4 regions of the Corallincola holothuriorum genome follow, and region 1 is predicted to be linked to each of the others. Evidence: predicted binding sites of a transcription regulator. Region 1 holds the regulator's gene; each other region holds the start of a gene.
What was found. The regulator FliA, encoded in region 1, starts transcription of late flagellar genes. The targets are predictions, from matches to a motif close to CTAAAGNTNNNNNNNNNNNNGCCGATA.

Region 1 (8,092 bases):
AGTACCAGGTTAATCTCTTTCTTCAAGCTTCTGGCAAGATCACGTACAACCCGGGGGAAACGACCAAATACTTTCTTGATCGGTTGCATCCGGGTCTTCATCACGCCGCCCTGCAAATCGGCAGTCACAACGTCAAGGTTCGCTACCGCTTTTGCCAGGTCTTCGTCATCACGACTGGCACCAACCAAGCTCACCAAACGGTTACGTACTAAAACCAGCTCACCGACCATATTCATAATTTGGTCGAGTCTCGCCGTATCAACACGAACCGTGGCTTCCGCCTGAGGTGTCACAGGTTTAGCTGGCGCTTTAGGTTTTGCTGCCGCTGCTGGAGCTTTCGCCGCCGGCTTGGCGGGTGCTTTTGCCGCGGCTTCCTCAGCTTTAGGCTTCGCCGGTTCAGGTTTCGGTGTCGGTGCAGGTTTTTGCACTGGTGCCTTCGCTGCGGGCGCTGCCGGAGCGGCCCCCTCTAGGGTTGGCCCCTTTCCTTGACCATGAAGCTGATCCAATAACGCCTCAAACTCGTCATCCGAGATCTCATCATCACCAGCTGCAGGCGCAGGGTCCGAAGCTGGTGTTGCTGGTACATCAGGTTGACCACTGTGCTGACCTTTACCGTGCAACTGGTCTAATAGCGCTTCAAATTCATCATCGGTAATGTCGCCATCATCTGCCGATGGTGCGGCGGACTCAACGGTAGGGCCACCACCTGGGCCATGTAGCTCATCTAATAAGGCTTCAAATTCATCATCTGAAATCTCATCAATGCCACCTTCCGCGCGATGCTGCTCCGCTTCAACCACCTCAGGGTCATTGGCGAGCTCTTCCACGACATCTTCAACGACAGGTTCAGATTCGGGTTCAGCAGGGGCTTCTGCACCTTCAGGCGAACTGAGACGATGCAGCTCGTGTAATAGCTCAGGGTCAGCGGCTGTGAGGGGTTCACCACCTTGAACCTGACCAAACATTTCATTGACGCTATCCAACGCTTGAAGGATCACATCCATCAACTCTGGGGTAACTTGTCTTTTTCCTTGGCGCAATACGTCAAAAACGTTCTCTGCGCCGTGGCAAGCATCCACAAGTTCAGCCAACGAAAGAAATCCTGCACCGCCTTTTACCGTGTGAAAGCCACGGAAAATTGCATTTAACAGGTCAGAATCTTCCGGATTGTTTTCCAAATCGACCAACTGTTCTTGCAGTTGTTCGAGAATTTCACCGGCTTCTACCAGGAAGTCCTGGAGGATTTCCTCATCAACTTCAAACCCCATGGGCGGCTTTCCCCTTAAAATCCGAGACTGGACAGAAGATCATCAACATCATCTTGATCGTTGACTACGTCTTCTCTCTCTGCTGCATCAACTATCGGGCCTTCAGCCTCAATTTGAGATGCACTGGTTTCTTCCACTTTCTCTGGAGCACCGAACACTTTCAGCAGATGAATGAGGTTGTCCTCAACTTCTGTTACTAATTCGATGACTCTCCGTATTACCTGTCCGGTTAGATCCTGAAAATCCTGCGCCATCAGAACCTCGGTCAGACGTTCTCTAAGTACATCTGAGTCCTTTTCGGCAGATTCAAGGAAATCATTAAGACTATGGCACAACTCTTTGAACTGACCCCGCTCTATCTGCCTCTCCATCAAGGATTTCCATGATGGCATTAGCTTGGCAAGCTCTGAATGCATACGATCAGCGATGGGCAGACTGGCATCCACGGCGTCCATCGTGCGGTTAGCCGCATCTTCAGTTTTCTCTAAAACGTAATTTAATCGTTGTGTCGCATCTGGAATATCGTCAGTGGCCAACTTACCTAAGCGCGGATCAAGTTGAAAATCCTGCAAAGCGTCATGCAATTGGCGTGTGAGTTTGCCGACCTCGGAAAACAGGTCGCTGGAGAACGCCGGATGCGACGTTGAAAGTAACTGCTGCGCCTTCGCTTCTTCCCCTTCTTCTAGGAGTGAAACCAAGTGTTTAGCCTGCTCAAGCGTTAAGCTTGGCAGATTTGAATCAGCCATAAAGCTCCCCTTTGCACCGCATTAACCCAGACGCTCAAAAACCTTGTCGAGCTTTTCTTTCAGCGTAGCGGCTGTAAAAGGCTTCACGATGTAACCGTTTACTCCAGCTTGAGCAGCAGCGATGATCTGTTCTTTCTTCGCTTCCGCTGTCACCATGAGTACCGGTAAGCTTTTCAGCTTATCGTCAGCTCTAATAGCACGTAATAAATCAATCCCCTGCATGCCTGGCATATTCCAGTCGGTGACAACAAAATCAAAATCACCGCCCTGTAACATAGGCAGCGCAGTGTTGCCGTCATCGGCTTCATGAGTGTTGTTAAAACCCAGATCCCGCAGCAGGTTTTTGATGATGCGCCTCATCGTTGAGAAATCATCAACGATCAGAATTTTCATGCTTGTATCCAAGACGCCCTCCAGTGAGCTTTACGTGACTGTGACGCAACACAATGTTGGTCAGCTAGTCCAATGTTTCATTCTGGCTTTAAGCCGATGCATCGCCTGCGAGTGAATTTGACTGATACGTGATTCACTCACGTCCAGTACCTCCCCAATTTCCCGCAGATTTAGCTCTTCATCATAGTAGAGCGATAACACCAGCGCTTCCCGCTCTGGTAGGCTTTTGATGGCGGTCACAAGAGCGCTTTGAAAACGCTCTGATTCTATGCCATCAAAAGGCAGACTTCTTGTCGTATCCTGATCTCCGCTTATCACATCATCGGATACACCGAGATCTTCTAAGCCTATGATCTTCCCTGTACTTACTTCGTTAAGAATATGATGGTAGTCCTGCACCGTGATATCAAGTTTTTGAGCGATTTCTGTGTCCAATGCATCACGACCGAGCTCTTGCTCCAAGCTAGTGATGGCATCAGCAACACGCCGACTGTTACGGTGGACGGAACGAGGGGCCCAATCACCCTTACGGATCTCATCGAGCATGGCTCCACGAATGCGGATCCCGGCAAAGGTTTCAAAGCTAGCGCCTTTGGTGCCATCATAGTTTTTACTGGCTTCCAGCAAACCTATCATGCCCGATTGGATCAAATCATCCAGCTGTACATTAGCTGGCAAACGCCCTTTGAGGTGGTGCGCGATACGCTTTACCAAACCAGCGTGTTGCTCAACAATCGTTTGGCGCTGCTCTGCGATATAGGCCGCGGCTTTATTCACGCGTTTATTCTTCGATTAATTCAGGGTTCTGTAGCAATTGTTCAATAAAAAACTCTAAGTGGCCTGTCGGTTGTGATGGAATTGGCCAATTCACAGCCTTGGCTGCCAAGGTTCTAAAAGCGATAGATGCAGCAGATTTTGGAAACGCATCAGCTACCACTTGTTGCTTACGTACCGCTTTACGCACGTTTTCGTCAAAAGGAATGGTCGCAACCAACTCTAATGCGACATCGAGAAAACGATCCGTGACTCGCGTAAGTTTAGCAAACAACTCCTGACCTTCCCGCAAGCTTCTCACCATATTGGCGACAATCTTAAAACGGAACACGCCGTGTTCGCGGCTTAATAGCTTGATCAACGCATAGGCGTCGGTAATTGAAGTGGGTTCATCACAAACCACCACCATGACATCCTGAGCTGCGCGAGAAAAACTCAACACCATCTCAGAGATACCTGCCGCAGTATCAACAAGCAGGACATCAAACTCCGTCCGCAATTCGCTAAACGCGCGGATCAGTCCAGCATGTTGCGTTGGCGACAATTCAACCATTGATTGTGTGCCAGAAGAGGCTGGAACGATCTTGATACCTTTGGGACCATCCAACAGGATGTCATCCAAATCGACTTCACCAGAAAGCACATGGGATAGATTGTGTTGCACCCGCAGGCCTAGCATCACATCTACGTTACCCAAGCCTAAATCGGCATCCAGCACCAATACCCGCTTTCCCTGTTCGGCCATGGCCACTGCGGTATTGATCGACACATTCGTTTTGCCTACGCCACCTTTACCACCGGTGACGGCAATTACTTTTACCATCTGAGCGCGCTTCATTTTTCTTAAACCACTCGCCTGGTCGGAAAACTCATTAATCATATAATTCAGAATTCATCTCACTGAATGCATCGGTTGTCCAGAGATAACCCTCACCCTGGCTATTACTTTCCATCAGCTCTGTTGCTTTCGTCACAAGATATGCAGGATCTGCGACCTGAATATCTTCTGGAACCCTTTGTCCATCGGTAAGATACCCGATTGGCAAAGCGTTTTGAATTGTAACACTTAGAATTTCCCCTAAACTCAAACACTCATCAAGTTTGGTGAAAATACAACCTGCCAGCGGTATGCGACGGAAGTGAGAAACGGCTTCTTGTAATACTTGTCGCTGAGCCGTTGCCGATAACACCAAATAGTTCTTAATCTGATGCTCACTATTACTCATCAATGTCTGCAACTGTTCAGTCAAACGAGTATCACGCTGTCCCATTCCCGCGGTATCTATTAATACCAATGAGCGGTGACGCAATTGGTGTAATACATTCGCTAACTCATCAGCGTCTTTCGCGACTTTTACCGGACAACCAAGAATACGACCGTAAGTCGACAGCTGCTCATGAGCACCAATACGGTAGGTATCTGTTGTAACTAATGCCACCTGATCCACACCATATTGCATCGCATAACGCGCAGCGATTTTGGCGATAGTCGTGGTCTTACCAACCCCTGTTGGTCCCAACAGGGCAACAATACCGCCGTCACGCATGATTTCATCATTATTAGTCAATAATTGGTCGGCGACCAGCTGTTGAACTTTAGGCCATGCTTCATGCCCGGCCATATCTTCGGGAATATAGCAGGCCAGTTGGTCTGCCAGTTCATCAGCAAAACCCATGCTTTTAAGCTGTTTAACCAGCATGGCACGCATTGGCTCTCTACGCTCAACTTCTTGCCACATCAACCCAGACAGTTGGTGTTCTAGAAGTTTACGCAGCTGCGCCATCTCAGCTTTCATCTGCTCCATGTCACTATTATTGCTGCCACGAGAAGGCGACTGAGGTCGCAATGAAGCCGCCGCTGCAGAACGTTCAAATTCGTTACGTTGACCAATGGGCTGCGGCGCTTGTCTCGAGGCCAATGGCCGTTGTGCCGAAGCCCCCATAGGCGGCATTGACTCATCAGCTGACGATAATGACTCTGGCGACATGGCTGACTTGTTCTGACGAGATAACAGTGCCTGGAGGGAATCCGCTACAGGCTCCTGTTCTGGCATCTTCTTATGAATACGCGCTTCAGCAATTGGCTTTGGCGGTTGCTGACGAGCGACCTGATTCAATTTGTTTCGTAAGCTGGCGAATGATGGCTCACCCTCCATGCTTGCCGCCGGCGCTGCTTTTTCAGTTTTCTTTTTCGCGGCGTCGTAATCAACGGCAGCAACAATTTCAATACCACCGGTCACTTTCTTATTGGACATGATGACAGCATCTGCACCCAAGGTTGCTTTAACTTCGTTTAATGCTGTGCGCATATCTTTGGCAAAAAAACGCTTAATCTTCATGTCCTACTCTCCGTTGCCAGGCAACTTCTACTGTCCGATAGACGAGATAATCTTTATCTGCTTGTCGTCAGGTATCTCCTGATACGACAGCACTCGCAGGCTAGGAATTGTATTCTTCACAAAACGCGATAGCGTTGAGCGAAGGATCCCTGAGGTCAGTAAGATGGCTGGTTGCCCTGCCAATTCTTGCTGCTGGGCTGATTCAATCAAAGCCCCCTGCATCCGCTCGGCCAACCCAGGTTCAATACCTGCACCTTCATTTCCGGCGGCCTGCATAGACTGGTGCAACATCTGTTCCAACTCTGGCGCCAATGTGATAACTGGCATTTCTTCGTCTATCCCATTGATTTCTTGGCAGATCATCCGACGAAGAGAGATTCGACAAGCCGCAGTCAGGACGTCAGGATCTTGACTCTTCATCGCGTACTCTTTCAGCGTCTGGATGATGCTACGCATATCTCGCACAGGCACACCTTCATTCAGCAGGTTTTGCAGCACCTTGGCGATATGGCCTAACGGCAACATTTCAGGTACCAAACCTTCAACCAGCTTCGGATAATTTTTCGCGAGAATATCCAATAGATTCTGCACCTCTTCATGACCCAGTAAGCTTGCGGCATTGTTGGTCAGCACTTGTGACAGATGTGTGGCGACAACCGTTGCCGCGTCAACCACGGTATATCCGAGTGTTTGGGCATGCTCACGCTGATCAGGTGAGATCCAGGTTGCTTCTAGGCCAAAGGCCGGATCTTTTGTGTCGATACCATCGACACGACCAAACACTTGTCCTGGATTGATGGCCATCTCGCAATCATGACGGATCTCCGCTTCCCCGACAGAAACGCCCATCAATGACACGCGATAAGTATTTGGCGGCAGATCTAAATTATCCCGAATATGCACAGCTGGCACGAGGAAGCCAAGTTCTTGACTCAACTTACGACGCACGCCCTTAATACGATTAAGTAACTCACCACCTTGGCCTTTATCCACCAGCGGAATGAGACGATAACCCACTTCCAGACCAATAATATCCACTGGGCGAACATCATCCCAACCCAACTCTTTCGGCGCTGCCGCTGCGGCAGCCGCTTGCTGTTCTGGGCTGGCAGCTTTGGCTGCCGCCTCGGCTTCCGCAAGTGCTGCAGCAGCCCGGCGACGGTGCATCAGGTAAGCCATACCGCCAGCAGCAAACGCCAGTGTTAAGAAAGCCAGGTGAGGCATGCCAGGTACAATACCCATCAGGAACAGTAAGCCAGCGGAGATAATCAGCGCTTTCGGGTTATCAAACATCTGTGACAACACTTGCTGCCCCATGTCTGCCGAGGCGCTTTGACGTGTCACCATAATGGCGGCACCGATAGAGAGGAGCAGCCCAGGGATCTGCGCCACCAAACCGTCACCGATAGTCAGCAGGGTGTAGATCTCTAGCGCTTCAGAAAACGCCAGATCATGCTGCACCATACCGATGATAAAACCGCCGATCACGTTAATAAATAGAATAAGAATACCGGCGACAGCATCACCTTTAACGAACTTACTGGCACCATCCATCGAGCCATAAAAGTCTGCTTCACGGGCAATGTCATCCCGTCGAGTTCTTGCCTGATCCTGGCTGATTAAGCCGGCATTCAGGTCGGCATCAATAGCCATCTGTTTGCCGGGCATCGCATCCAAAGTAAAGCGCGCGCTTACTTCAGAAATACGCCCTGCACCTTTAGTAACTACCACGAAGTTAATAATGACCAGAATGGCGAACACCACCAGACCGACGGCATAGTTACCACCAATCACCACTGAGCCAAACGCCTCAATCACATTACCCGCGGCGTCAGGGCCTTCATGACCACGCAATAACACCACTCGTGTTGAAGCAACGTTCAACGCCAAACGCAGTAAAGTAGTTACCAGAAGTACGGTAGGGAAAGCGGCGAACTCTAACGGCCGCAGCGTATAGATGGTAACTAATAAGACCACCAACGCCAGCGCAATATTGAATGAGAACAGCATATCCAGCAGCAGTGCAGGCATCGGCAACACAACCATGGCCAACGCTGCCAATACAATAATCGGCGCCCCGATCCCTTGGATCTGACGTACCCGTTGAAAATCCAGACTGCCTAATGTTGCTTTAAGATCCATAACTCACTGCGACACAAAATTGACTCTAGGGCTGATTCTGCAAGAGTCAGGCCAGCACGAAGTCAATTAAGAGATGAGCGCTAGAATAGAAGAGGAATAAAACAGCACGGAGGCGAAAAAGCGTATTAAGCGATGAATAGAATGACCGACATTAATGCTTTAGTTCATCCGGGATAGGTAACTCTTTTGGCAGAGGCGTAGGCTTTTTCCCGGTGCCCTTCTTGTACTCATTTAACTGGTATACATAAGCGAGCACTTGGGCAACCGCAACGAACAGACCGTCCGGGATCTCCTTGCCCAGCTTCGTGGTGTAGTAAATTGCCCGAGCCAATGGCGGTGCCACCATTATTGGCACCTCTTTTTCACGGGCAATCTCACGGATCTTCATCGCCACCTCGTCATTACCTTTTGCGATAACTCGCGGTGCGCT
Region 2 (8,092 bases), on a different contig from region 1:
TGCTCACCGGCTCGGGCCGCCTCGATCGCCGCATTGAGTGCCAATAGATTGGTTTTATCAGCCACTCCAGTGATCACTTCGACGATCTTGTTGATTTCACCACTTAGGTTATCCACTTGTTGAATAACCGAATTAGACTCATCTAAACGTTGCGACAGTGTACCTAAGATGGTGATGCTCTCTGCCATCACAGTACGACCACCATCCGCTTCAGTTTCTACTTCCAGCGTCCGCTCACGGCTTGCATCGGTATTTCTGGCGATCTCAGCCACCGCGCTTTCCATCTCGGTGATCGCAGCAGCAACCCCTTGAACTTCGGCATTCTGACGCTCCAATGCCGCACGGGTACGCAAAGTGGTATCGCTATTGTCAGCCGCAACTTGCGTTAAACGCGCCGAGGACTCGCGCAAGCGAGCGATAACTTCGTTCATATTATCAGCCAGCTTGTTCACCCAATCTGCCACCTGAGAAAACTCATCGCCGCCACTATGTTGAATACGTTGACGGAAATCTCCCGAAGCCATCAGATCCAACACGCGCATCACTTTGTTGAGCGGCACGCGGATCGCTTGTCCCATTAACCAAGCTACCACCAAGGCAACCGCCACGGCACCGATTAATGTCACCAAGGTTAATGTGATGGTAGTGGACACCGCGCTGGTCGCTTTTGCCTCTGCTCTAGCAGTGATATCTTGACTGTAATCAACCATGTCATCATAGAGAAAAAGATCGCCAACTAACTCATCCGCCATGCTATCGAGTGCGGCAGCTACCTGCTTCGAACGATTAACATTAGCAATATGTCGAGCAATAATTCCGTTGGGATCATTAACCGCGAAAAACAGCTGTTCCATCCCATCTTTCACATCGGCATTACCATCCAAACCCTCGACTTCATCCAAAATCGAAAGGTAGTAATCATCCAGCGTTACCGCATTAACCTTAATCCGATCCAACATCTCATTCATCTTGTCGATGTCGTCAGACACCAGCAGATTTGTCGTAATAAACTCCATCAACTCTAAAGTCGAATTGAAGGTATCCAATAAGCCTTGAATATAGCCATCATACGCAGCCATACTTGCACTGCCTGAATTAACAGCCTTCTTCGCGATAGAGGTCTTATAAAGGAAGGTGCTACGCTCTTCTGCAATCTGATCGCTCTCAATCAACACCTTGCTACGGTTTTCACGGATCATTTCTACACTCTGGGAATACTCATCTAGGCGACCTTTCAAGATACCCAGTTGATCTGAAACTTGAGAATGAGCGTAAACATCGGCGTGAGACGCCAAGCGATCGAGGCTAGCAAGATAACGTGATGATTCAGCTTCAATAGCTTGTATAGTAGCGCTCAAACTATCAGTGCTGTCGCTCAAAGCCACATTGTTCGCTAGTCGATTCAAGTCAAGCACATGGATCTTAGCGAGGTTGGCATCTGCAGTAAGTAGATTGGCATCATTGGTCACAGACGAAAAACTCGACTTCACACTATTCAGTTGAAGAAACGAGATGCCGCCGGCAATGGCAAACAGCAGAACCAACACAGCAAAAGCTAGATAGATGCGGTGGACTATTGATAGTTTATTCATGTTTTCACTCAGCAATAAAACAGGGCCAAAGGGGCTAGATGACTGTATTGCGACTTACTACTTCCTTATATCATTCGCTATTTTCTTAACTATTATCGACAGTTATGGATAAGAGTTTAGACGTTTCGAAAGAAGATCGCGCACTGAAATAAAATAAATGAGACAGATATGCAAACCCAATCCCAAAATATCCAGAAAAGAGCACTGCTCCTCGTAGCTCATGGCAGCCGCCGCCAAGAATCTAACCAAGAAGTGATCGCTCTGGGTCATGTCATCGCAGCGCATCAAAGTTACGCATTGTGCGAAGCGGCCTTTTTGGAGTTAGCCGCCCCATCAATAAAAGAGGGCTTTGAGCGCTTAATTGCTCTGAGAGCAACAGAGATCGATGTGATGCCCTATTTTCTGGCCGCAGGACGACACGTTGTTGAAGATATCCCTGAAGAGCTAGAAGCCTGCCAGCGAGCCCATCCTTCAGTGCCAATCAAGCTTGCTCCACACTTGGCAGCCGTTCAAGGGCAAATGGCGGAGCTAGTCATACAACTGATGGCAACAGCGAAACCCCTTGACCGACAGTGATAAAACAACGCTAAATACAGAGGTATGACCAGAAAAGGCTATCAGCGACATGACCCAAGTACTTGATCAACTCACCTCCTTACTGACATTAGAAGAGATAGAAGCGGGGCTTTATCGAGGACAAAGCCAAGACCTTGGCTTTCCTCAAGTTTTTGGTGGGCAAGTGATAGGCCAAGCTCTCGCAGCCGCTAAGCAAACGGTCGATATCAGTCGTAAAGTTCACTCTTTTCATAGTTACTTCTTATTACCAGGCGATGCGAGTCGCCCCATTGTTTACGACGTAGAGGTGATCCGTGATGGACGCAGCTACAGCACCCGTCGTATTAAAGCTATTCAATACGGCAAACCCATTTTTTATATGACGGCCAGTTTTCACCAAGAAGAAGCTGGCTTTGACCACCAAACAACAATGCCTAACGTAGCTGCGCCCGAGCAACTGGAATCCCAACAAGCCTTTGCAAAGCGACATCTGCATCTGTTGCCGGAAAAGATCCGCGATCAATATGCCTGTGAAATGCCTATAGAGATGCGCAGCGCTACGCCATTCAACCCACTGCAACCAGAAAAAATGCCAGCAGTGAGGGATGTATGGTTCCGAGCCAACGGCACGCTTCCAGATGATCCTCGCATGCACATGTACTTGCTGGCCTATGCATCTGATTTCAATTTTTTGCCAACAGCGGCACAACCTCATGGCGTGAGCTTTATGCAGCCCTCGATTCAGATGGCAACCATAGATCACTCAATGTGGTTTCATCGCGACTTCAGAATGGATGACTGGCTGCTTTATCACGTTGACAGCCCATCCAGCGGCGGTGGGCGCGCAGTCGTACGAGGCCAGTTTTTTGATACACAAGGGCGACTGGTCGCCTCTACGATGCAAGAAGGGGTATTTCGCCAACGTAAGTCGAGTTAAATCAACGATCGCTAACGCGATCTCGGCAATATATGCCTAAAGTTTAATTGAGATCATGCTCACCAAATAAACAATTATTTGACAAGCGTCACAATTTTTAACATGATGTCGCTCGTTTTAAGCCCTTAACCGTTTTTTGGAGTAGTTAATGAAGCGCGCAGTCATGACATTGGTTTTCGCAGCATCTATCACCACCGCAGCTCACGCGGATACCCTTGCCACCGCAAAGCAAGCGATTAGCGCAGGTAACTGTGACGCGGCGGTTAGCACATTAAATCAATTGGCTGGAAGCAAAGATGCTGCAGCAATGAATCAACTGGGCGGCATGTACCTGGTTGGTCAGTGTGTTGAAAAGAGCAACGACGAAGCAAAAGCTTGGTTCGAAAAAGCTGCCGCGGCAGGCTCACTGCGCGCACAAAAAATGCTGGATCGTTTGAACAAGTAATACATTGTTGAAAATGATTCGAAAAAAAACGCCCGCTGATAAGCGGGCGTTTTTGTTTTAAGAGCGAAATAGCATCACGGTTTATATAAGACCTTTACTGTTCCGTCGACATCCGCTTCATCGATGTAACCAACGGCGCCCGTATTCGCAGCCACCTTTTGTTTCACCTGATCAATTGAGGTCATCTGCGCAGGAGCACTGGCTTTGCCGGTAAAAATCAAACGCGACCAGTAGGACTGCAACTGCGATTCGCTTTTACCCGTCACCTTGTCATGAAACTCGATACGCAATGGGTTACCATCTTGCAGCTCAACCAACACCGCCTTGCCGCCCCCAGGAACACTTTTCATCTTGCCTAAAAACAACTTTTTGGCGTCAGATTTCGACAGTTCATCAGCTGCAGGATTACCGATAAGCACGACCGCAGATTGCGCGGAAAAGCTAGCCAAACAAAGGAGAGAAACTACCCATAATTTTTTCATTACTCACTCTCCCTAAAAGACCACATCGATCAGCACGGAGTAGATGAAGCTTTCATCATACTCGCCAGTGTTTACTGGCACTGGGCCAACCCCTGGAATATCAATTGTCCCGATGTTCCCCGATAATGCACCACTGGTGTCATCAAAATCATCGGTATAAGTCAGGTCAAACTTTACCGCTAAGTTCGGCATAAAGTCCCATCTCACACCGGCACTGGTTGTTCCACGCTCTACGTTTAACGCAGAAACCACACCAGGAATAGGGATGGTACGCTCACCATCATCTTTGCTCTCAACCCATGAAATCATTACATAGGGTGAAAACTGATTGTAACGATAAGTGGCACCGATATATGCAGAGTCGGTATCTGGATACTGGCCATCGACTTCAATACGGGTAAACTCCCCCATCACCATCCAGTCGCCATTATCCCATCTAGCACCAAGGCCATAAAACTCACCGGTCTTATCATCTAACCAAGGTACCGGATCAATATCCGTTTCTGAGTGAAAATAGCTGGCACGTAACGTCAACTCATCCCAATCATAAGTGGATGCCAAGCCATAAACCTTTTTAAAGTTAGTTTCCAACCCTAAGCGACTATCATCGGCATCAACAGTAGACTCACCAAAAATAGGCTGAAATGTGAGTGCTGATTCATCGAAATCAATGACGTGAATAACATCAAAACCGGTGAAAGTAGAAACCGGGATCACGCCATACACCTCCTCCGACGGTCTTGCCCATGGATAGGCATAACCTACTTCCAAATAATCGGAAAGCATATACAAAGGCAGTCTTAATTTGCCCCCACGTATAGTGGTAGCGTCATCAAATTGGTAGGAGAGAAAAGCCCACTCAGCTTTTAGATCCCAGTCTTGGCGACCTCTTGTCACAAGTTGCAAAGTGGCAGAGATATCATCATTAACATCATAACTGGTTTGTACTGCCAATATGCTGTCATTTTCAAAGTCAAAACCGTCGTTGTCATAGTCGGCATAGCCAGCATCATTACTTGCACGCCCCATACCAACGGTAGCAAAACCATTGACATTAAAGCGATTGAGCCAGCTATGAACTTGCCCCTGAGATTCCAACTCGGCGACTTTTTGTTCAAGCTTATCAATACGCGCTTGATCATCTTCTGCAAATGCTGATGGTGCGGCCAACACCGCAGCTATCAACACGGTAAGTGCTTTTAGTTTCATTTCATTCTCCAAACGGAAATAGGATGGGCGCTCTAACGGCACCTATGGTTTATCTACACCTTGAACTGATTAACCACTTGCGACAGCTGTTCATTCACATCCACAAGTGATTGGCTAACGCCCTCCAGCTCAGAGGTGCTACTCATCGCGTCCTGCGCCATCAGTTGGATCTCCTCAACATAAGTACGTATCAGTTCTGACGTCTGATTTTGCTCTTCTGTTGCTGCCGCGATCTGGTCATTAAGACCCGAGATCGCTTCTACTTGGTTAGTAATACTGTTGAGTGATGTTCCGGTGTGCTCTGCCTGCTCAACGCTGTGGCTTGCCATATCTGTACCCCGGCTCATCGATTCAACCGCAGACTTTGACGCGTTTTGCAGCTCTTCCAGTACCTGCTGGATCTCCTGCGTTGAATCCTGAGTGCGACTCGCCAACGAACGCACCTCATCAGCAACAACGGCAAAACCTCGGCCCTGTTCACCGGCACGCGCCGCCTCAATCGCAGCATTCAATGCCAGCAGGTTGGTTTGCTCAGCGATACCGCGGATGGTATCGAGAATGCTGCCAACGTTACTGGTGTAGCTTTCCAGCCGAGAGATTTCGCCAGCTGTCTTTTCGACTTCAACAGCCAACTCGTTAATAGAGCCAACACTTGCCTCCATCAATGTCAGTCCTTGACTGGAGTCACCGCTGGCTTGCGATGCGGAATTAGAGGCCTCTGCCGCATGCTCAGCAATATGACCAACACTGACAAACATTTCGTTTAATGCGCCGGTTGTCTGATCTATCGCATTGGTCTGAGAAGCGATATTGGCATTCGCCTGTGCACTGACCCGAGATAACTGCTCAGCCATATCACCTAATGATGACGCGCTATCCACCGTTTGTCGGATCAACCCCTGCAATTTGTCGACAAACTGATTGAAGTAGCTCACCAGATCAGCCAACTCATCTTTGCCGTCATAGTTAACCCGGACAGTTAAGTCACCATCACCGCTGGCAATCTCCTCTAGTGAACGACTAACCTGACGGATCCCTTTAGTAATGTTGGCAGACACAGACCAGCCAATCAGTAGAATCAAAATGACCGTCGCCACCCCCAGGCTGATAGAAAAGCCCAAGGTCCATTGGCTGGCTTGATTCGCTTGTTCAACACGCTCGTCTACAGCCATTTGCGCCTGGCTGCGAAACTCGATAAGTTGATTCTGAAGTTTTTCCAGGACAGCGTTGCTGGCTGCGGCTTGGGAGGCCATCTGCTCCATCGACACTGTGCCTTCAATCATGCCAAAGGCTAATGCTCTGGCGCTATTAAAATAGCTATTCAAATTTCTGGATATATCAGCTAATGCCTTACTGTCAGCGCCGTAGCCGTTCAACACCTCTAAACTTGCTTTCAGCGCAGCCATCTGTTCATCCGCGCCCTCCAACATATCTTCTTCGCCAATCATCACCGCCGTTCTCAGCCCTTCGGCCACTTGATTAACGGCAACAACGCTCGACTGAGCCTCCTGCAGGATCGGATACAAACGTTCTTTCAATTCAGACAATCGTTCTGAGTTATCACTCACATTGGTACTGATAACCGATAGCAACACCACAAAGCTTGCTACCGATACGCCGGTAATGATGGCAATTTTTTTACCAATAGAAAGTGTTTTAAGCAGATTCATAAAGACAACCCAACCTCGTTGCGTTAACAGCAGTAACAGATTTGTTATTCAGAACTTCAAAGCTCTATCGGCAAACCACCCTAAGAATATTAGGCAATATTTCGAAAATATGATGAAAATCGATGGAAAAGCACTAAGTTACGGGGAATAGTGTGAACCAAGACGAGCCGTACAAAACAGTGTTAAATTTTCTGACACACTTATTAACAATGCAAGACTATATAAGTTTTTTTGCAACGAGCCAGTCGTTAGTTTCGCTCAAAATCTGTGTGAGTGGCACCTGATCGTTATAACCAAATTGCTCCCTTGCTTTATGGCTATCCGCCATCACTTTTTTTGACACCATGGCAGCTTTTTCTGGCGTAATATCTGGCTCCCTGTTGGTCAGTGCTGCCAATGCCTGCTTGCAGTAACCAATCAGCAGTAAGAATGATGCAGGGATGACCTTGGCTGACAGTGGCACCCGCTGAAGCTTTGCGATCTGCTCACAGACCTCTTTCATCTGGTGGTACTGCCCACCAAGAATATAGTTTTCACCTCGTCGCCCCTGCTCATAAGCCGAAATATGGGCACGTGCCACTTCTGCCACGTGGCAGAAAGGGCCGCCGCCGGGAGGGATCCCTGGCAGCCTGTTGGTTTTGATCAAGCGAAACAGTTGCATCCAATTGTGTCGATCACCCGGCCCCATAATATGGCAAGGGTTGAGCACCACCGTGTCCAAACGCCCAGCGGCTTCAATCACCATTTGATCTGCGCAGCATTTGGTATGTAAATAGTTAACACCGCTGTTTTTACCTAGCTTCTGGCTTTGCTCATTAATGACGCCTTGATGAAAACCATAAGCTGAAATACTCGAAGTATAGATAAAGCGGCCAATACGTTGCCGTTCAGCCATTTTCAGTAACGCCCGCGTGCCATCAATGTTGATGCGGGTTTGCCTGTCATCATGGCGCCGCCACACACTGGTATCTGAGGCAACATGGAACAGGGCATCACAATGAGCTGGCAATGCTTCCTCAATGCTGTCGATATCCAGCAAGTCGGCTTCAATCCAAAAAACAGCAAGATCAGCAAGCGCACTGGTATCACTACTGGCACGTTTTAATGCGTAGACAGTCCAACCCGTATCGGTTAACTGACGCACCAAGTGACCGCCGAGAAATCCGGTTGCACCAGTCACAAAGGCGATCTTGCTCTCTGTC
Region 3 (8,092 bases), on a different contig from region 1:
CCACGGTTTAGTGAAGGCGGATAAGGCATTAAGACGCAGCGGAGCTAATCCTGGCGATTGGCTCTATGTGACCGGGACACCTGGCGATGCTTGCCGCGGTTTAGAACTATTACAGATGCCTCGTGGCGAGATAACTGAATCTTGTCAGATCAGGGAAAAGCTAGAAAAAAGAATACTTTACCCCACGCCAAGGGTTGCGGCAGGACAGGCGTTGAAAGGTTTAGCTTCTGCGGCAGTCGATATCTCTGATGGCTTGTTGCAGGATCTGCTGCATATTACCAAAGCTTCCTATTGTGACGTGGAGGTAGTTTCCGAGCAGTTACCTATCTCGGATGCCCTTGCGCAAAGTGTGCCTGAGTCAGATCGCCTGCGTTATCAATTAGCGGGGGGGGATGATTATGAGCTGCTGTTTGCGGTGCCAGAAGAGAATCGGGGCTCGGTCGAAACTGCTTTGAAGCACTTTGCGGTACCCTTTGCTTGTATTGGTCGTTTTAAACCTGGACGGGGCGAAGTGATAGTGACACGCGGCGGTGAACCTATGTCTGAGCTTTGGCAGGGCTGGGATCCGTTTCGGGATGCTACTCATGACTGAGCAACAGCCTGAAGGGCGCTTTAATCTTAAAGATCCTGTACATATTCTTGCCTGTGGCTTCGGGTTGGGTTTAGCCAAAAAAGCGCCGGGTACTTGGGGTACTTTAGCGGCGTTTCCTTTTTACTTTGTGTTGTTGCAGTTTCCTGATTGGGTTTATCTTTTAGCCACAGCGGTCATGGCGGTTGTTGGTATCTGGATCTGTGGCAAGACCAGTGAGGATATGGGCGTACATGATCACGGTGGGATCGTGTGGGACGAGGTGGTGGGTATGTTGATCACCTTGTTCTGGGTGCCGGTTGAATGGCCATGGATATTGGCTGCTTTTGTTGCTTTTCGCTTCTTCGATATTCTTAAACCTTGGCCCATTCGTTGGCTAGATAAGCAGGTAGATGGCGGCTTTGGCATCATGATTGATGATGTGATCGCGGGGCTATTTGGTCTTGCGGTGATGCATTTGGCTCTCTATTACTGGTATTGATATACCCATGTATGGGAACGGCAACAGATAAAAAAATAGAGGCGAAAAAGCCTCTATTTTTTTTATTTGTTGCCGACAGCTTGATTTGGCACGTTACTTTGCCGAGAAAGACTCCAGTGCTGCTGCATAGGCTTCGTGTATTTCCTGTTCGAGAGAGCGCAGTGCTTCTCTAAGCTCGGGGATATCACGGGCTTGGGCGAAACGTTCTATCATCGCTGCCGTGAGGTGTGAATTCTTTTCACAGGCATCCGTAATGGCGTCTTCTATCCGCTTTTCAATAGCCGATTCTGGCGTGGGGCGGTCTATTACTTCCATACACATCTCCTACGTGACATCCTTAATGTATAGCATTGTTCGCTAGTGAGGGAAGTCTAAATGCTGTGCTTGGGTGAGAAGTTTTTTAATTGTTGTTTATTCGGTCATAAAAAAACCGCAGACTAGCTGCGGTTTTTAATGAATGGTAATGACGCTAGCGTTGGCAATAATCCCGGATGCTGGCTTCAATACCGGCACTATCTAAGCCTAAATCAGCAAGGATCTCTTCTTGGCCACCATGCCTTATAATTTCGTCCGGCAGGCCGAGGTTTAGCACGGGCTTGCACTGCTTAGTCGCCATCAGGTATTCATTGACTGCAGAGCCTGCACCGCCCATCACCACATTGTCTTCAATGGTTACCAGCGTTGTATGATCCACGCATACCTGATCGATCACCGCGGTATCCAGTGGCTTCACGAAGCGCATATCAACTAGCGTGGCATCCAGCGCGTCAGCTACTGCTTTACAACGTTCAAGTAAGGTACCAAAACTAAGAATAGCGACTTTGTTTTCTGTAGCCTGGCTCGTTCTTATGGTGCGGGACTGGCCTACAGGTAGGGCCACCATATCCTCTTCCAGCGCAACTCCTGGTCCTTGACCCCGTGGGTAGCGCACTGCAGCAGGTTGTTGCAACTGATGGCCGGTATAGAGCATCTGGCGGCACTCATTTTCATCGGCTGGTACCATGATCACCATGTTGGGGATGCAGCGCATAAAGCTAATGTCATAAGCGCCTTGGTGCGTTGGGCCATCGGAGCCAACAACACCGGCACGATCGATGGCAAACAGTACTGGCAAGTCCTGGATCGCCACATCGTGGATCAGTTGGTCGTAACCCCGTTGCAGAAACGTAGAATAGATAGCGACCACAGGCTTATATTCTTCGCAGGCGAAACCTGCGGCGAGTGTGACAGCATGTTGCTCGGCGATAGCGACATCAAAATACTTATCGGGGTGTTCCTGACTGAAACGCACCATACCTGAACCTTCGCGCATGGCAGGAGTGATAGCCAGGAGTTTGTCATCCTGTTTTGCCATATCACACAGCCAATCACCGAAAACTTTTGAATAGGTAGGGTGACTTGGTGTTGATTTGGGCAGCTGCGCCTCATCTGGATTAAATTTCGGCACCGCGTGATAACCGATAGGATCATTTTCAGCTGGAGCGTACCCTTTACCCTTCTTGGTCATTACGTGCAGTAACTGCGGACCATTTAGCTGACGCATGTTATGCAGGGTTTCTACCAAAGCATCGACATCGTGGCCATCAATGGGGCCAATATAGTTAAAACCGAGCTCTTCAAAAAATGTGCCGGGTACGACCATACCTTTGAGGTGCTCTTCAGTGCGACGCGCTAACTCTTTAATGGGGGGAAGGCCGGACAGGACTTTCTTACCGCCTTCGCGAATACTGGTATAAAGACTACCTGACAGTACGCGGGCTAAATGGTTGTTTAGTGCGCCAACGTTTTCTGAAATCGACATCTCGTTGTCATTCAGAATAACCAACATGTTGGGATCAATATCGCCTGCATGGTTCATCGCTTCGAACGCCATGCCTGCGGTTACCGCGCCATCCCCGATCACCGCGACAACTTTACGTCCTTGTTGCTCTCGTTCAGCCGCTACCGCCATTGCCAGCGCGGCACTGATTGAAGTGGATGAATGACCGACACCCAAAGTGTCGTACTCGCTTTCCTCACGCCAAGGGAAGGGGTGCAATCCGTCCTTCTTCTTGATGGTTTCCATCTGATCGCGACGACCAGTGAGAATTTTGTGAGGATAGGCCTGATGACCCACATCCCAAAGGAGACGGTCAAAGGGAGTGTTATAGACATAATGCAGGGCGACGGTGAGTTCCACCGTCCCCAACCCAGAAGCCAGGTGTCCAGCACTTTGACTAACAGAAGCAAGTAAAAAACGACGCAGTTCGTCGCAAAGCTGCGGCAACTGATCTTGGGGAAGTTCTCTTAGGTTAGGCGGTAGTGGCGCCTTGGCCAGCAACGGATAGTCGTTTATATCCACACTCATCTTATTGTTCTTATTCGTTCTATTAGCGAGACCGTTGCACAACGAAGCGTGCAAAATCGGCCAGATTGTCTGAATTGTACGGTAATCCCTGCAAAGCGTGTAGTGCTTCGTCGAGTAAGCTTGAAGCATGCTGCTGTGCCCCTTCAAGCCCTAACAGTACAGGATAGGTACTTTTGTTTAATTCGCTATCGGAGCCCTGAGGTTTACCTAGGGTCTTGGTGTCACTAGTGACATCAAGGATATCGTCCTGAACCTGAAAAGCGAGACCAATGGCCTTGGCATAGTTGTCTAACTTGCCTGTTACTTCAGCTGATGCGTTGCCAATAATTGCCCCCATACGAACAGCTGCTCTGATCAAGGCGCCAGTTTTGGCACTATGGATCGCTTTCAGTTGCGGTAAGCTTATCTGCTGGTCGGTGGCGGCAATGTCCATCGCCTGTCCCCCACACATGCCCAGATAACCACTGGCTCGCGATAACTGCTGGATTAAGGCGATTCGGCATTCAGCGCTTAGCTGGTCAGCCTGGCTGAGTACTTCAAAAGCTAAGGTCTGCAGCGCATCACCAGCTAGGATAGCGGTTGCCTCATCAAAGGCGACGTGACAGGTGGGCTGGCCACGGCGCAATGCATCGTTGTCCATCGCTGGCAGATCATCGTGGGTTAGTGAGTATGCGTGGACATACTCAATCGCTGCTGCCGCTGGTGCTAATTGTTGATCTGTCGCACCCAGCATACGGCCTGTTTCATACACCAAAAACGGCCTTATACGCTTGCCGCCAAGCAGTGCTGCATGGTGCATCGCATCCCTTAATCGGGGCGCATCTTGGGGTAATGCCGCCAGCTGTTGCTGGATCACTTGGTCAACAGTTGCTTGCCGACTTATCAATTGTTGTTTGATAGTCACGACCGCTGTTCATCCTGAGACATATCGATCAGCTGTTCTTCACCTTGCTCTTGCAACAACACTTTTACTTGTTGCTCAGCTTGCTGCAATTTTTGTTGCCCTGCCCGAGACAGGCCAACACCGCGTTCAAACTGGCGTAGCGCGTCTTCCAGAGGAAGATCGCCCTGCTCTAAGGTTGTCACGATACTCTCGAGTTCGTCGAGGGTCGCTTCAAAGGTCATATTTTCCGGTTTTTTTGCTGCCATACCGGCTCCTGTCAAAGTGTCGCGGCAAAGGTACCCCAGTGCTGGAAAAGGGTCAATTTGTTAACAAACATTCAAGTGACGTTAATCATTATAGAGTTGCTATGATTTGAGTATCGCAGTAATCGAGTGATCTGACGCAGGCATTTCGAATAAAACAGCTAACGCTTACAGATTATCCGACGATAATGAAAATGTGGGTCAAAACAGATGCTTGCTGGAGCTCATTTTTGTCGAGTTGCGCTTTGCGATGGCGCAACGGCAAAGCTATGATAGCGAGCAATATGCGTAATACCAAATCGTTGATGACTTTGGTGCTGTATACGCAACTTAGAACAAACAGGAGTATTGAGTGGATCTGGCAACGCTAATAGGCCTGGTTGGCGCATTCGGTTTCGTCGTCATGGCAATGATACTGGGTGGCGACCTCACTATGTTTTTCGATGTGCCATCGGTGCTGATCGTACTGATTGGTTCAATGTTTGTGGTGATGATGCAGTTTTCTATTGGCCAGTTTTTCGCTGCGCTAAAGATCACGGCAAAAGCTTTTATGTTCAAACTTGAGCGCCCAGAAGACTTGATTGAGAAAGCGGTCGAGATGGCTGACGCTGCGCGTAAGGGCGGCTTCCTAGCATTGGAGGAGGCTGAGATTGGTAACTCCTTTATGCAGAAAGGCGTGGACATGCTGGTCGACGGCCATGATGCCGAAGTGGTTCGCGACACCTTGCAAAAAGATATTCAGATGACGGCAAGTCGTCACGAGTTTGGTGCCAGCTTCTTTAAAGCGCTAGGGGATGTGGCTCCTGCCATGGGGATGATTGGTACCCTGATCGGCTTGGTGGCTATGTTGTCGAACATGGATGATCCCAAATCGATTGGCCCGGCGATGGCGGTAGCGTTGCTGACAACATTGTATGGTGCCATTCTGGCAAACATGGTGGCGATCCCTATTACGGCTAAATTGAACCTGCGCGCAGAAGAGGAGAAGCTTAATCGCAAGTTAATTCTGGATTCTATTCTGGGTATTCAGGATGGTCAGAACCCTCGGGTGATCGAAGCATTGCTGAAAAATTATCTGGCCGAAAGTAAGCGCCAGGTTGATACCACCGGCGAATAGGCGAGTTGAACCATGGCTGAAGTCGATGAAGACCACAAATGTCCCCCCCCTGGGCTACCTGCCTACATGGGGACTTTTGCGGACTTGATGTCATTGCTGATGTGCTTTTTCGTGCTGTTGCTGGCATTTTCAGAAATGGATGTGATGAAGTTTAAGCAGATCGCCGGTTCTATGAAGTATGCCTTCGGTGTACAGAATCAGATTGAAGTGAAAGATATCCCCAAAGGCACCAGTGTCATTGCTCAGGAGTTTCGTCCCGGCCGCCCTGATCCTACACCGATTGAGAATATCCAGCAGCAAACTGTCGAAGTTACCCAGCAGACCTTGGAGTTTCAGGCGGGTGATGAAGACTCTGCGGGGGGGCGCTTGAAGCAACGGGGCGATGCCCGTGGTGGTGCGGCAGACTCGACCTCTACCGATGCCACTCCAGCAACGCCGTCAGAAGCTGAAGCGGCTAACCAAGAGCAGCTTGAAGAGTTAATGAAACGGTTGGCTGAGCAGCTGGAAGAGCAGATTGAAGATGGTGCGTTGGAGCTTGAAGCGTTAGGTCAACAGATCACCATCCGTGTGCGTGAAAAAGGCTCTTTCCCCTCTGGTTCGGCTTTTTTGCAGCCGCAGTTTAAGCCTATTATTCAGAATATTGCCAAGTTACTGAACGAGGTGCCAGGGGTGATCACTGTGTCAGGTCATACTGATAACCAGCGTATCAGTTCCGAGTTGTACCGTTCGAACTGGGATTTGAGTGCCCAGCGTGCGGTGGCGGTAGCTCATGAGATGGTGAAAGTTTCAGGTTTCGATGAGCATCGTTTGGCGGTGGAAGGGCGAGCGGATACGCAACCTTTGGAACCCAATAAAACAGTGGATAGCCGACGTCGCAATCGCCGTGTTGAGATCTCAATCATGCAAGGTAAGAGTATGCAATCAGACGAAATAGGCGTGGCCGAATAGCGCCTGTTTTATCGCTGAAGGCGATTCTTTTCTCCATGATTGGCGAGCCCTCCGGCTCGCCAATCATATCCCCCTTGCGCTATACTCCGCGCACTTAATCGCCGTTAACACAGGCTTGTCGTATCCATGCGTTTTATCGTTAAGTTGTTCCCTGAAATCACCATCAAAAGTCGTTCTGTTCGTCTGCGTTTTTCGAAGATCTTACAGTCCAATATTCGTAACGTGTTGAAGCGTATTTACGAAGATACGCGGGTGCGAATGGAATGGGACAAGCTCGAGGTTAAATGTGATGGCGCGACGCCTGAGCAGGCCGAACAACTTATTGAAGCGCTGAAATGCACTCCCGGAATTGCGCACTTTCTTGAAGTGCAAGAATCGAAATTTACCGATATTCACAATATCTACGAGCAGGTGCAGCCGATCTGGGGACCGCAGCTGGCGGGACAGACTTTCTGTGTGCGTGTGCGCCGTATTGGTGAACATGATTTCAGCTCGTTAGATGTTGAACGCTACGTAGGCGGAGGTCTTAACCAGCACAATGAGACCGCAGGGGTGAAGCTAAAAAATCCCGATGTCACAGTGCGTATGGAGCTGGATAAGGACAAGCTATTTATCGTTAAGGCCACGCACCCTGGCATGGGGGGATACCCCATTGCCACGCAAGAAGATCTTTTGTCGCTGATCTCTGGTGGATTCGATTCGGCAGTTTCCAGCTATATGATGATTAACCGAGGTAGCCGGGTTCATTACTGTTTCTTCAATCTGGGGGGCGCAGCCCATGAGATTGGTGTGAAGCAGATGGCTTATTACTTGTGGGACAAGTTCGGCTCTTCCCATCGCGTGAAGTTCGTTAGTATCCCATTTGAACCAGTGGTTGGCGAACTGCTGGAGCGGGTGGCTGATGGCATGATGGGCGTTATTTTAAAGCGCTTAATGATGCGTGCGGCCAGCCAGGTAGCGGGAAAAATGCGGATCCAGGCGTTGGTCACAGGTGAAGCGTTGGGACAAGTATCCAGCCAGACACTGACCAACCTGCGTGTCATTGATGGCTGTACCGATCACCTCATTGTTCGGCCTCTGACTGCTTTTGACAAGCAAACCATTATTGATATTGCGCGTAAAATAGGCACTGAGCAGATATCTATCACCATGCCGGAATACTGCGGCGTGATATCTAAAAGCCCGACAGTGAAAGCTGTACTGAGTAAGGTGGAAGCTGAAGAAGCTAAGTTGTCTCCGGATCTGATTGAACAGGTGCTGGCGGCCGCTAAAGTTGAAGATATTCGCGATATAGGTCGTGCTGCTTCTGAAGAGGTTGCCGAGGTTGAGCTTGCCGGTGAGTTAGATAGTCATGCTGTGATACTGGATATTCGCGCACCGGATGAAGAGGAAGAAGCACCATTAGAAGTCAAAGGTGTGGAAGTGAGCGTGATGCCTTTTTATAAGTTGGCTACACAGTTTGGT
Region 4 (8,092 bases), on a different contig from region 1:
TTACAAAGCGAAAGACTTTGAAGACGCTGTTCGTCAAGCTGGTATCATTTTGGATATCGGTGGTGTCGGCCACACTTCTGTGCTCTATACCGACCAAGACGCCAATGCTGATCGTATCGCTTACTTCGGCGACAAGATGAAGACTGCTCGTATTCTTATTAATACGCCTTCTTCACACGGCGGTATCGGTGACCTTTACAACTTCGAACTTGCACCATCACTGACCTTGGGTTGTGGTTCTTGGGGTGGCAACGCAATCTCTGAAAACGTAGGTCCTAAGCACCTAATTAACAAGAAAATTGTTGCTAAGCGAGCTGAGAACATGTTGTGGCACAAACTACCTAAATCAATCTACTTCCGTCGTGGCTCTCTGCCTATTGCAATGGACGACCTGGAAGGTAAGAAACGCGCACTTATCGTTACTGACCGTTTCTTATTTAACAACGGCTACATTGATGACCTTCGCGCTATTCTTAAAGATAAAGGCATGGAAGTTGAAATCTTCCACGAAGTAGAAGCCGATCCTACTCTGACTATCGTGCAGAAAGGTGCAGAGGCATGCCACAGCTACCAACCTGATGTTATCTTGGCTGTTGGCGGTGGTTCACCAATGGATGCAGCGAAGATCATGTGGGTTATGTACGAGCACCCAGAAACAGACTTCGCAGACCTGTCTATGCGCTTTATGGACATCCGTAAGCGTATCTACAAGTTCCCTAAAATGGGTTCTAAAGCTGAACTGGTTTGTATCACTACCACTTCAGGTACTGGCTCTGAAGTAACACCTTTCGCAGTTGTTACAGACGACAAGACTGGCCAAAAATACCCACTGGCTGACTACGAATTGACACCTAACATGGCTGTTGTAGACGCCAACTTAGTTATGGACATGCCGAAGTCTTTATGTGCCTTTGGTGGTTACGATGCTGTGACTCACGCTATGGAAGCTTATGTTTCTGTTCTGGCAAACGAGTACTCAGATGGCCAAGCGCTGCAAGCACTTAAGCTGCTGAAGCAGTTCCTGCCAAGTTCATATCAAAATGGCAAGGCTGATCCAGTTGCTCGTGAAAAAGTTCACAACGCAGCCACAATCGCTGGTGTTGCTTTTGCGAATGCTTTCTTGGGTGTTTGTCACTCAATGGCTCACAAACTGGGCGCAGAGTTCCATGTACCTCACGGTCTGGCGAACGCACTGTTATTGGCTAACACTATCCGTTTCAATGCCACTAACACACCAACTAAGCAGACTGCATTCTCACAGTATGACCGTCCAAAAGCCCGTGCTCGCTACGCCGAAGTAGCTGATCACCTGGGTCTGGGTGGTAAAAACACTGAAGAGAAAATTAACAACCTGTTGACTTGGTTGGAAGAGCTGAAAGTTGAATTAAATATCCCACTGTCAATTAAAGACGCGGGTGTTGACGAAGCAGCATTTATGGCGAAAGTTGACCAATTGGCTGTTGACGCGTTTGATGACCAGTGTACTGGTGCCAACCCTCGCTACCCACTGATCAGTGAACTGAAGCAGGTATTGATCGACTCCTACTACGGTCGTCCATACCAAGAAGGCGATGATAGCGCTGATGCCCTGAACAAGGCCGTTAAAGCTAAGAAGTCACCTGCTAAGAAGAAGTAATTTCTAACTTAGTATGAAAAAGCCCGCTTAATAGCGGGCTTTTTTATGCATGAAACTCACGGAGACAACTGTCACCGCTACGTTTCGTGATTTATAGCGCTGTTTGTGAGCTGCTATGCAGCTTATTCAGTAGTTCAATCATCGGCTCGCTCGAAGAATATTCAGGCTTTGGGCAGACGTCAGCCCGTTTCCAATGAGGCAGAATATCGAGAATATCCGCAGGTAAAGAGTTATCGTCCTCTTTCTTAGCCACTAACGCCGTCGGCGCGAGCGCAGCGAGTAGCCTTACGTCAGTGATCGAACCACCTTCAGCAAATAGTTGACTCTGATTTGTCGCACGCAGCATCGTTTCAGCATCGCTGAATAACGGCGCACTCTCTGGTAACGAAAACTCTTTCCTTAATTGCGTCTCATCTGGCGCGGGTTTGATACGGTCAAAACAAGCAAACTGAAACTGCGGCTGATCAAGCACATCATCCGACAACATACTTAGCAGATAAGCGAACTTAGCAGAATCGCCGCTACTAACCGCTTTGTTTAGCGATTGGCCGAGCTGAAGCTCATTAACGATGATTGACGAATTGACCTGTTCGGACTGCACAATTCTTTTCCAGTATGAAACCTAACTTCATATCGGCTTCATTATTAGATTCTTTAACTGTTTCTCTTCCAGTTGTTGATCAACGCCACTCAACGCATTGACATCGCTATGCTATATTCCAGCGAAGGGACTAATCCGCAGCTGTAAAGGAAGTGAACTTGAGCCTGACCCACTCTCACGTGCTTGTAGTTGATGACCAACGTTCATTTCAGGTAATGCTTAAAGGCATGCTGAATAATATCGGCTTTAACAACATCGAAATGTGTGAAACCGGTGAGCAAGCCTGTAAGTACTGTGATGACCGCCCTTTTCAACTGCTCTTAGTCGACTATAACCTGGGCGTAAACAAAAAAAATGGTCGCCAACTTTTGGAAGAGCTACGCGGTAAAGGGCTGATTACAACAGAGGCTATCTTTATCATTGTGACGGGTGAAAATAGTCGAGCCATGGTTTTGGGGGCGTTAGAAAACCAACCTGACGACTACATAATGAAGCCATTTTCCCAACGTCAGCTAAGTTCACGTATCGAGAGAGCGCATCAAAAACGGCAAGCGATGCAAAGTGTATTGCAGCCGTTGAACGATAAAAACTACCCAGAAGCAATTGCAGCTTGTCATACGTTGATCGCCGCAGGCAGCAAATACAGCAACCATTGCAAAAATTTATTGGCTGAACTCTATTGCAAGGTGGGGCAGTATGAGAAATCAGAACAATTTCTAAAAGCACTGTTAGCCGAGCGAGATATCACGTGGGCAAAAGTAGCATTAGCCAAAGCGCACATGGGTCTGAAACGTTATGATGTCGCCATCCAAACACTGGAAGAGTTGCTAATCCAGCACCCATTACTATTAGATGCTCATGATCTTAAAGCACAATGCCAATATATGCTCGATCAACCAGAACAAGCGCTACAGTCTTTACAAGATGCAGCTGAGATATCTCCCCATTCGATTGAAAGGCAGCAACACATAGCTCGGTTATCCCGAGAAGTTGAACTCTCAGAGCTAACACAAAATACCTATCAAACAATCTATGAACTGAGTAAACGTTCATTACATCACAACGTCGAACACCTACTCAATTATGTACGGAGTACGTTTGAAGCAGCAGAGAGCGCAGAGGAAGCGACCCGGCGTCACAAGTACCAACATGAAGCCATGAATGCGCTATTCCGTGCTAGACACGATAATCTCTACGGGAATTTTGATTTTGCTACTTTTGAAGGGCTCTGCCAAGCCAAGCTTGAAGCTGCGAAAGGTGAATTAATCAAAGCAAAGAAAAGCTATTACAACGCTTTGAAAGGGCTTGTCGAGCAAGGGAAGGACAATCTACCCATAGAGTTTTCCGGTGAAGGGCTGATAACACTATGCCAGATTGGCGAGTTTGAAGAGATGCAACACCTCGCAGAGCGAATGCAAAAAAGTAGCAACTTAGGCACCTATGCTCGCGACGCACTGCAAAGCTATCAAGCGGACGACGCACAACATGAGAGGGTTGCACAATTCCGCCAATGTCACCAAGACGGCAGCAGATATTACGAGCAGGGCAACTACGACGCAGCCGTACGCGCATTTCGCACGGCGCTTAGTCTTGCGCCAACCAATACCGGTGCGGCACTAAATATGATCCAATCACTATTGCAACTTTGTAAAGCCGAGAAAAAGCCACACGAGCTGCTACGCGAATGCAAAGAGTTTTTCCGCTTGCTCGACGGCGTCTCCCTCCCCTCGCGCCACAAAATACGCTATCAAGACCTAAAGCAAAGCTACAACAAGCTTCAACAAAAATAGTAATTTTCTTTTTCAATTATCTATTTGACCGTTTACACTTCATCAAAATAGATAATTGAACTTTCCTATGCATCCAATAGTCAAAACCCTTTCGGCCAGCACTTTCGCTTTATCGACAGTATTCATTTTGAGCGCCTGCACAACTCAAAATGGTTGTGAAAACATTGAAGAAGTTCTTGCGCAAGAGAAAATGTGTAAAGACTTACAAAAACAGATAAGCAGCACATCAAGCCTACAGGTACGTGGCGCCCTAAAAGACCAGTATCAACAAGAGTGTGTCGATTTCCGCTATTATCGAGACAACTTCGAAGGTGGCAACATCTGCACATTAGAGGATAAAGAAGCTGTCGGCAAAGAAAGCGACTAAGCCTCCTAGCAACTCCTCTTCACCAATCTATAATTAGGTCAACGAGTTATCATTCTTTGACCTAATGCCTAGTATAACCAAACATAAATGCGGATTTGTTGGCGCGGGATCCCGCCAGTGTAGCCAAGAAGCGTTAGCTCACGGCTACTGCTTTTGGCACGATCCCAATAGCGACAAATCTGGCATAGATATAAAAACGCCACTCGAAAAATACGTGCGTAATGGTGAAGTATCCCAAGGACTTCAACTCAAACGCGCTAGGCTTGAACAACTTGATTTGGTTAACCGGGGCGCCAGCTCAGGGTTTGACCTGCGAGGAAGCGACCTATATCGCGCGTCACTGCGTGGTGCACATCTTTTTTCCATTGATTTATCCAACTCGTCACTGATGAAAGCTGATCTTAGCGGCGCCAACCTTCATTGTGCCAATCTGAAGCAATGCAATCTATTGGGCACAAAACTTAAAGGTACGCGATTAGACAACGTTAACATCGGCAAGCAGCTATTGCAGGAGAAAAGAGGACATAAGCTGTGGAAGGCTGGCCATAAGCAAGAAGCGTTTGATAATTTTCAGCAAGCCGAGGAGGTATACCGAGATCTACACAAGGCAGCTGATAGCCAAGGCCTATTTGAGATGGCTGGCTATTGCCTACACAAAGAGCTGACCATGCGCCGCTACCAGATGCCGAAGCCCTCCCTTAAGCGGGCGATATCTAAAGGAATAGATCTCTTTTGTGGTTACGGCGAGCGGCCATTTAATGTTGTCTTATTTGCCATGCTTTTTATTCTCGTTTGCGCCGTGGCTTACTTCCTGCTGGGGATCACACATCAAGGACAACTACTGATGTTCACGCCTGAAACGTTAGGTATGGAGGACGTTAACAGTGCGCTTGCCTGTCTCTACTTCAGTGTCGTCACATTCACGACATTAGGTTATGGTGACATAGCCCCTGTTGGACTATCGCGTTTCATTGCCGCTTTTGAAGCATTTACCGGCAGCTTTACTATTGCTCTTTTTGTTGTCGTGTTCGTAAAAAAGATGACTCGTTGAAGCGTGCTGGAAATCGCTGCTATTTGCCCCTAGACTGGTCATACCAGAAGAATACTAGTGGTACTTATGAATAATCTGCTCAATGACTTCCCGGTTGTAATTGAACAAGCAGTTGCTTGGGGTGAAATGGATGCACTGAATCACGTCAATAACAGTGTCTACTTCAAGTATTTCGAAAACGCCCGGATCGCCTACTTCGGCAAAATTAAAGTGATGCAACAAATGCAGACACTCGCGTTAGCCCCTGTACTGGCATCAACGCAATGTCGATTTAAAATGCCACTAACCTACCCGGACTCTATCTCAATAGGCGCACGGATCAGCGAACTCAATAACGACAGGTTCATGATGGAGTACCGAGTGGTCAGTCATAAAAATCAACGCACTGCCGCCGAGGGTACAGCACTTGTCGTTGCTTATAACACTAAAGCACAGCGTAAAGACAACCTCCCCTCATCAGTCGTCGAAGTGATTAGATCAGTCGAAAGAATTAACCTTGTAGACAACACGTCACTCTAATTTACTCAGGTAGTTAGAAAAGACATATAAGAAAGAGAACTCACCATGAACCCTAACAGCTTTCAGCCACCAAGACGCACCTTAATGGGCCCTGGCCCATCGGATATATCAGACCGAGTATTGAGCGCCCTGTCCCGTCCAACCATAGGCCATTTGGACCCTCTATTTATCGGCATGATGGATGAAGTTAAAGCGCTACTTCAATATGCGTTCCAAACAAAGAACGAGATGACCCTGGCCATTTCAGCACCGGGCTCTGCAGGTATGGAAGCTTGTTTTGTGAATCTTTTGCAACCTGGTGACAAAGTTATCGTTTGCCGCAACGGCGTATTCGGCAGCAGGATGGTTGAAAACGTCCAACGCTGCGGCGGCATCGCAGTGACAGTCGATGATCCATGGGGGCGTGCAATCACCCCTGAAAAGCTTGAAGAGGCATTGCTAAAGCACCCTGACAGCAAATTTGTTGCATTCGTTCATGCAGAAACGTCAACTGGGGCTAAATCAGATGCGAAAACGCTATGTGCTATCGCCAAAGCTCATAATTGCTTAACAATTGTTGATGCTGTTACATCGCTCGGCGGTATCGAATTAAAAGTCGACGAATGGGGTATCGACGCTATCTATTCAGGCAGTCAGAAGTGTCTTTCTTGCGTACCAGGCCTCTCCCCTGTCAGCTTCAGCCCTGCCGCGGTCGAACATATAAAGCAGCGCACCCACAAGGTTCAGAGCTGGTTTTTAGATCAGTCTCTGGTTATGGATTACTGGGCAGGTGAAGGAAAACGGTCGTACCATCATACTGCGCCCGTCAATGCGCTTTATGGGCTCCATGAGGCACTTGTACTATTGCATAACGAAGGGTTAGAAAAAGCGTGGGCCAGACACCAGCATATGCACCAACAATTGCACGAGGGGTTAGCGTTGCTCGACATCGATTTTATCGTTCCCAAGGAAGAGCGACTGCCACAACTCAATGCCGTGCATATCCCAAATAATGTCAACGATGCAGAGGTTAGAAATAGACTACTGGCGGAATACAACCTTGAGATTGGTGCTGGGCTCGGAGAATTAGCAGGAAAAGCATGGCGTATCGGATTAATGGGTTATGGTGCGCGGCGAGAAAACATCACATTACTACTTGGCGCGCTTAGAGAAATTCTATGACGCTACAGAAACAAACAAGCGCCTCTATGGCGCTTGTTATTAAACAATTATCGACGACGAGAAGGCCAAGGAAAACGCCAACTGTCCCAAAGGATCCCTTGAGGACCAGATTGGTTCGCGTACTGATAAAGGTACTGTGTTGTTAATACTTGTTCAGGTTCTAAATTCAATTTTTCACGGATCTTACTGCGCACCCGTTGGTAGCTGAGAGATAGCCTTTGACTGCGCGCCCATGCATTAAAATCACTTTCGGATAAGAAAATAGCATAAGCTTGTTCTGCTGCACGCTCGCCAAGTAAACCACAACGATCTAATCCAATATTTACTTCATCAATCGTATAGCTGTTTCTGTCACCATAACAAGCGCGAAGATATGGGGAAACAAGAGTGATAACTTTTATGAGTTGTTTCCGGGTCGAGAACAAACTAAAAAAGGACATAAATCAGTTATCTCCGTGACTGAGGAGGCCGCATCATACCAAAAACGTGACACAGTTCAAATATTTTGCGTTCTTAGTTTTGACCTATTCGCTTTTTAGAGTGCGGTGTTGCCATTTACCTGCAAGGGTTTAGCATGCAAGAAAAGCGCAGATAATAAGATGCGGCCGGAGACTCGATCTTAAATGGTAACAATAAAGCTACTTCCGAGTGACGTTAAGCAGCGAGCTTTGACCGAACGCTTTTTGCTATCAGCATCAGCCTACATACTTTGTGTATCACTCGCGTGGATGTCTTCCGCTTTTGGCTTGGCTGAAATTAACTCCTCCATTCTTATATGGTCTACGGCCATCATCTCCGCTTACATCATCACGCTGTTTGTAGTCTATCGTTCAGGTCTCAACACCTTGATCGAAGATTCCGTCTTAACCCGCTTACAAATGCTTGCAGCAATCGGCTGGAGTAGCTTTTTTATTAGCCAAACCCAAGAGTTACGCGGCGCATTCCTGATGGTGTATCTGTTTATTAC

Region 2: a site for FliA is predicted at 1,686-1,712, ahead of DU002_RS04860 (HAMP domain-containing methyl-accepting chemotaxis protein). Genes of this name have one in related genera too.
Region 3: a site for FliA is predicted at 4,725-4,751, ahead of pomA (flagellar motor protein PomA). Genes of this name have one in related genera too.
Region 4: a site for FliA is predicted at 2,268-2,294, ahead of DU002_RS02370 (VC2046/SO_2500 family protein). Genes of this name have one in related genera too.

The regions. Positions count from the first base shown of each region.
Region 1 is NZ_QPID01000013.1:19,205-27,296, forward strand. It holds gene DU002_RS17475 (chemotaxis protein CheA) at 1-1,268, opposite strand, end outside; gene DU002_RS17480 (protein phosphatase CheZ) at 1,283-2,014, opposite strand; gene cheY (chemotaxis response regulator CheY) at 2,036-2,419, opposite strand; gene DU002_RS17490 (RNA polymerase sigma factor FliA) at 2,468-3,184, opposite strand; gene DU002_RS17495 (MinD/ParA family ATP-binding protein) at 3,189-4,061, opposite strand; gene flhF (flagellar biosynthesis protein FlhF) at 4,054-5,520, opposite strand; gene flhA (flagellar biosynthesis protein FlhA) at 5,548-7,662, opposite strand; gene flhB (flagellar biosynthesis protein FlhB) at 7,814-8,092, opposite strand, start outside.
Region 2 is NZ_QPID01000002.1:433,104-441,195, reverse strand. It holds gene DU002_RS04860 (HAMP domain-containing methyl-accepting chemotaxis protein) at 1-1,592, opposite strand, end outside; gene DU002_RS04855 (sirohydrochlorin chelatase) at 1,761-2,168, shown strand; gene tesB (acyl-CoA thioesterase II) at 2,218-3,084, shown strand; gene DU002_RS04845 (SEL1-like repeat protein) at 3,233-3,529, shown strand; gene DU002_RS04840 (type 2 periplasmic-binding domain-containing protein) at 3,604-4,011, opposite strand; gene DU002_RS04835 (porin) at 4,024-5,220, opposite strand; gene DU002_RS04830 (methyl-accepting chemotaxis protein) at 5,274-6,890, opposite strand; gene DU002_RS04825 (NAD-dependent epimerase/dehydratase family protein) at 7,108-8,092, opposite strand, start outside.
Region 3 is NZ_QPID01000011.1:42,847-50,938, forward strand. It holds gene thiL (thiamine-phosphate kinase) at 1-592, shown strand, start outside; gene DU002_RS16090 (phosphatidylglycerophosphatase A family protein) at 576-1,070, shown strand; gene DU002_RS16095 (hypothetical protein) at 1,164-1,385, opposite strand; gene dxs (1-deoxy-D-xylulose-5-phosphate synthase) at 1,540-3,417, opposite strand; gene ispA ((2E,6E)-farnesyl diphosphate synthase) at 3,440-4,321, opposite strand; gene xseB (exodeoxyribonuclease VII small subunit) at 4,318-4,566, opposite strand; gene pomA (flagellar motor protein PomA) at 4,916-5,680, shown strand; gene DU002_RS16120 (flagellar motor protein MotB) at 5,693-6,628, shown strand; gene thiI (tRNA uracil 4-sulfurtransferase ThiI) at 6,755-8,092, shown strand, end outside.
Region 4 is NZ_QPID01000001.1:562,532-570,623, forward strand. It holds gene adhE (bifunctional acetaldehyde-CoA/alcohol dehydrogenase) at 1-1,636, shown strand, start outside; gene DU002_RS02370 (VC2046/SO_2500 family protein) at 1,728-2,237, opposite strand; gene DU002_RS02375 (response regulator) at 2,396-4,027, shown strand; gene DU002_RS02380 (hypothetical protein) at 4,095-4,394, shown strand; gene DU002_RS02385 (pentapeptide repeat-containing protein) at 4,459-5,445, shown strand; gene DU002_RS02390 (acyl-CoA thioesterase) at 5,512-5,964, shown strand; gene DU002_RS02395 (pyridoxal-phosphate-dependent aminotransferase family protein) at 6,010-7,125, shown strand; gene DU002_RS02400 (DUF6559 family protein) at 7,173-7,565, opposite strand; gene DU002_RS02405 (GGDEF domain-containing protein) at 7,749-8,092, shown strand, end outside.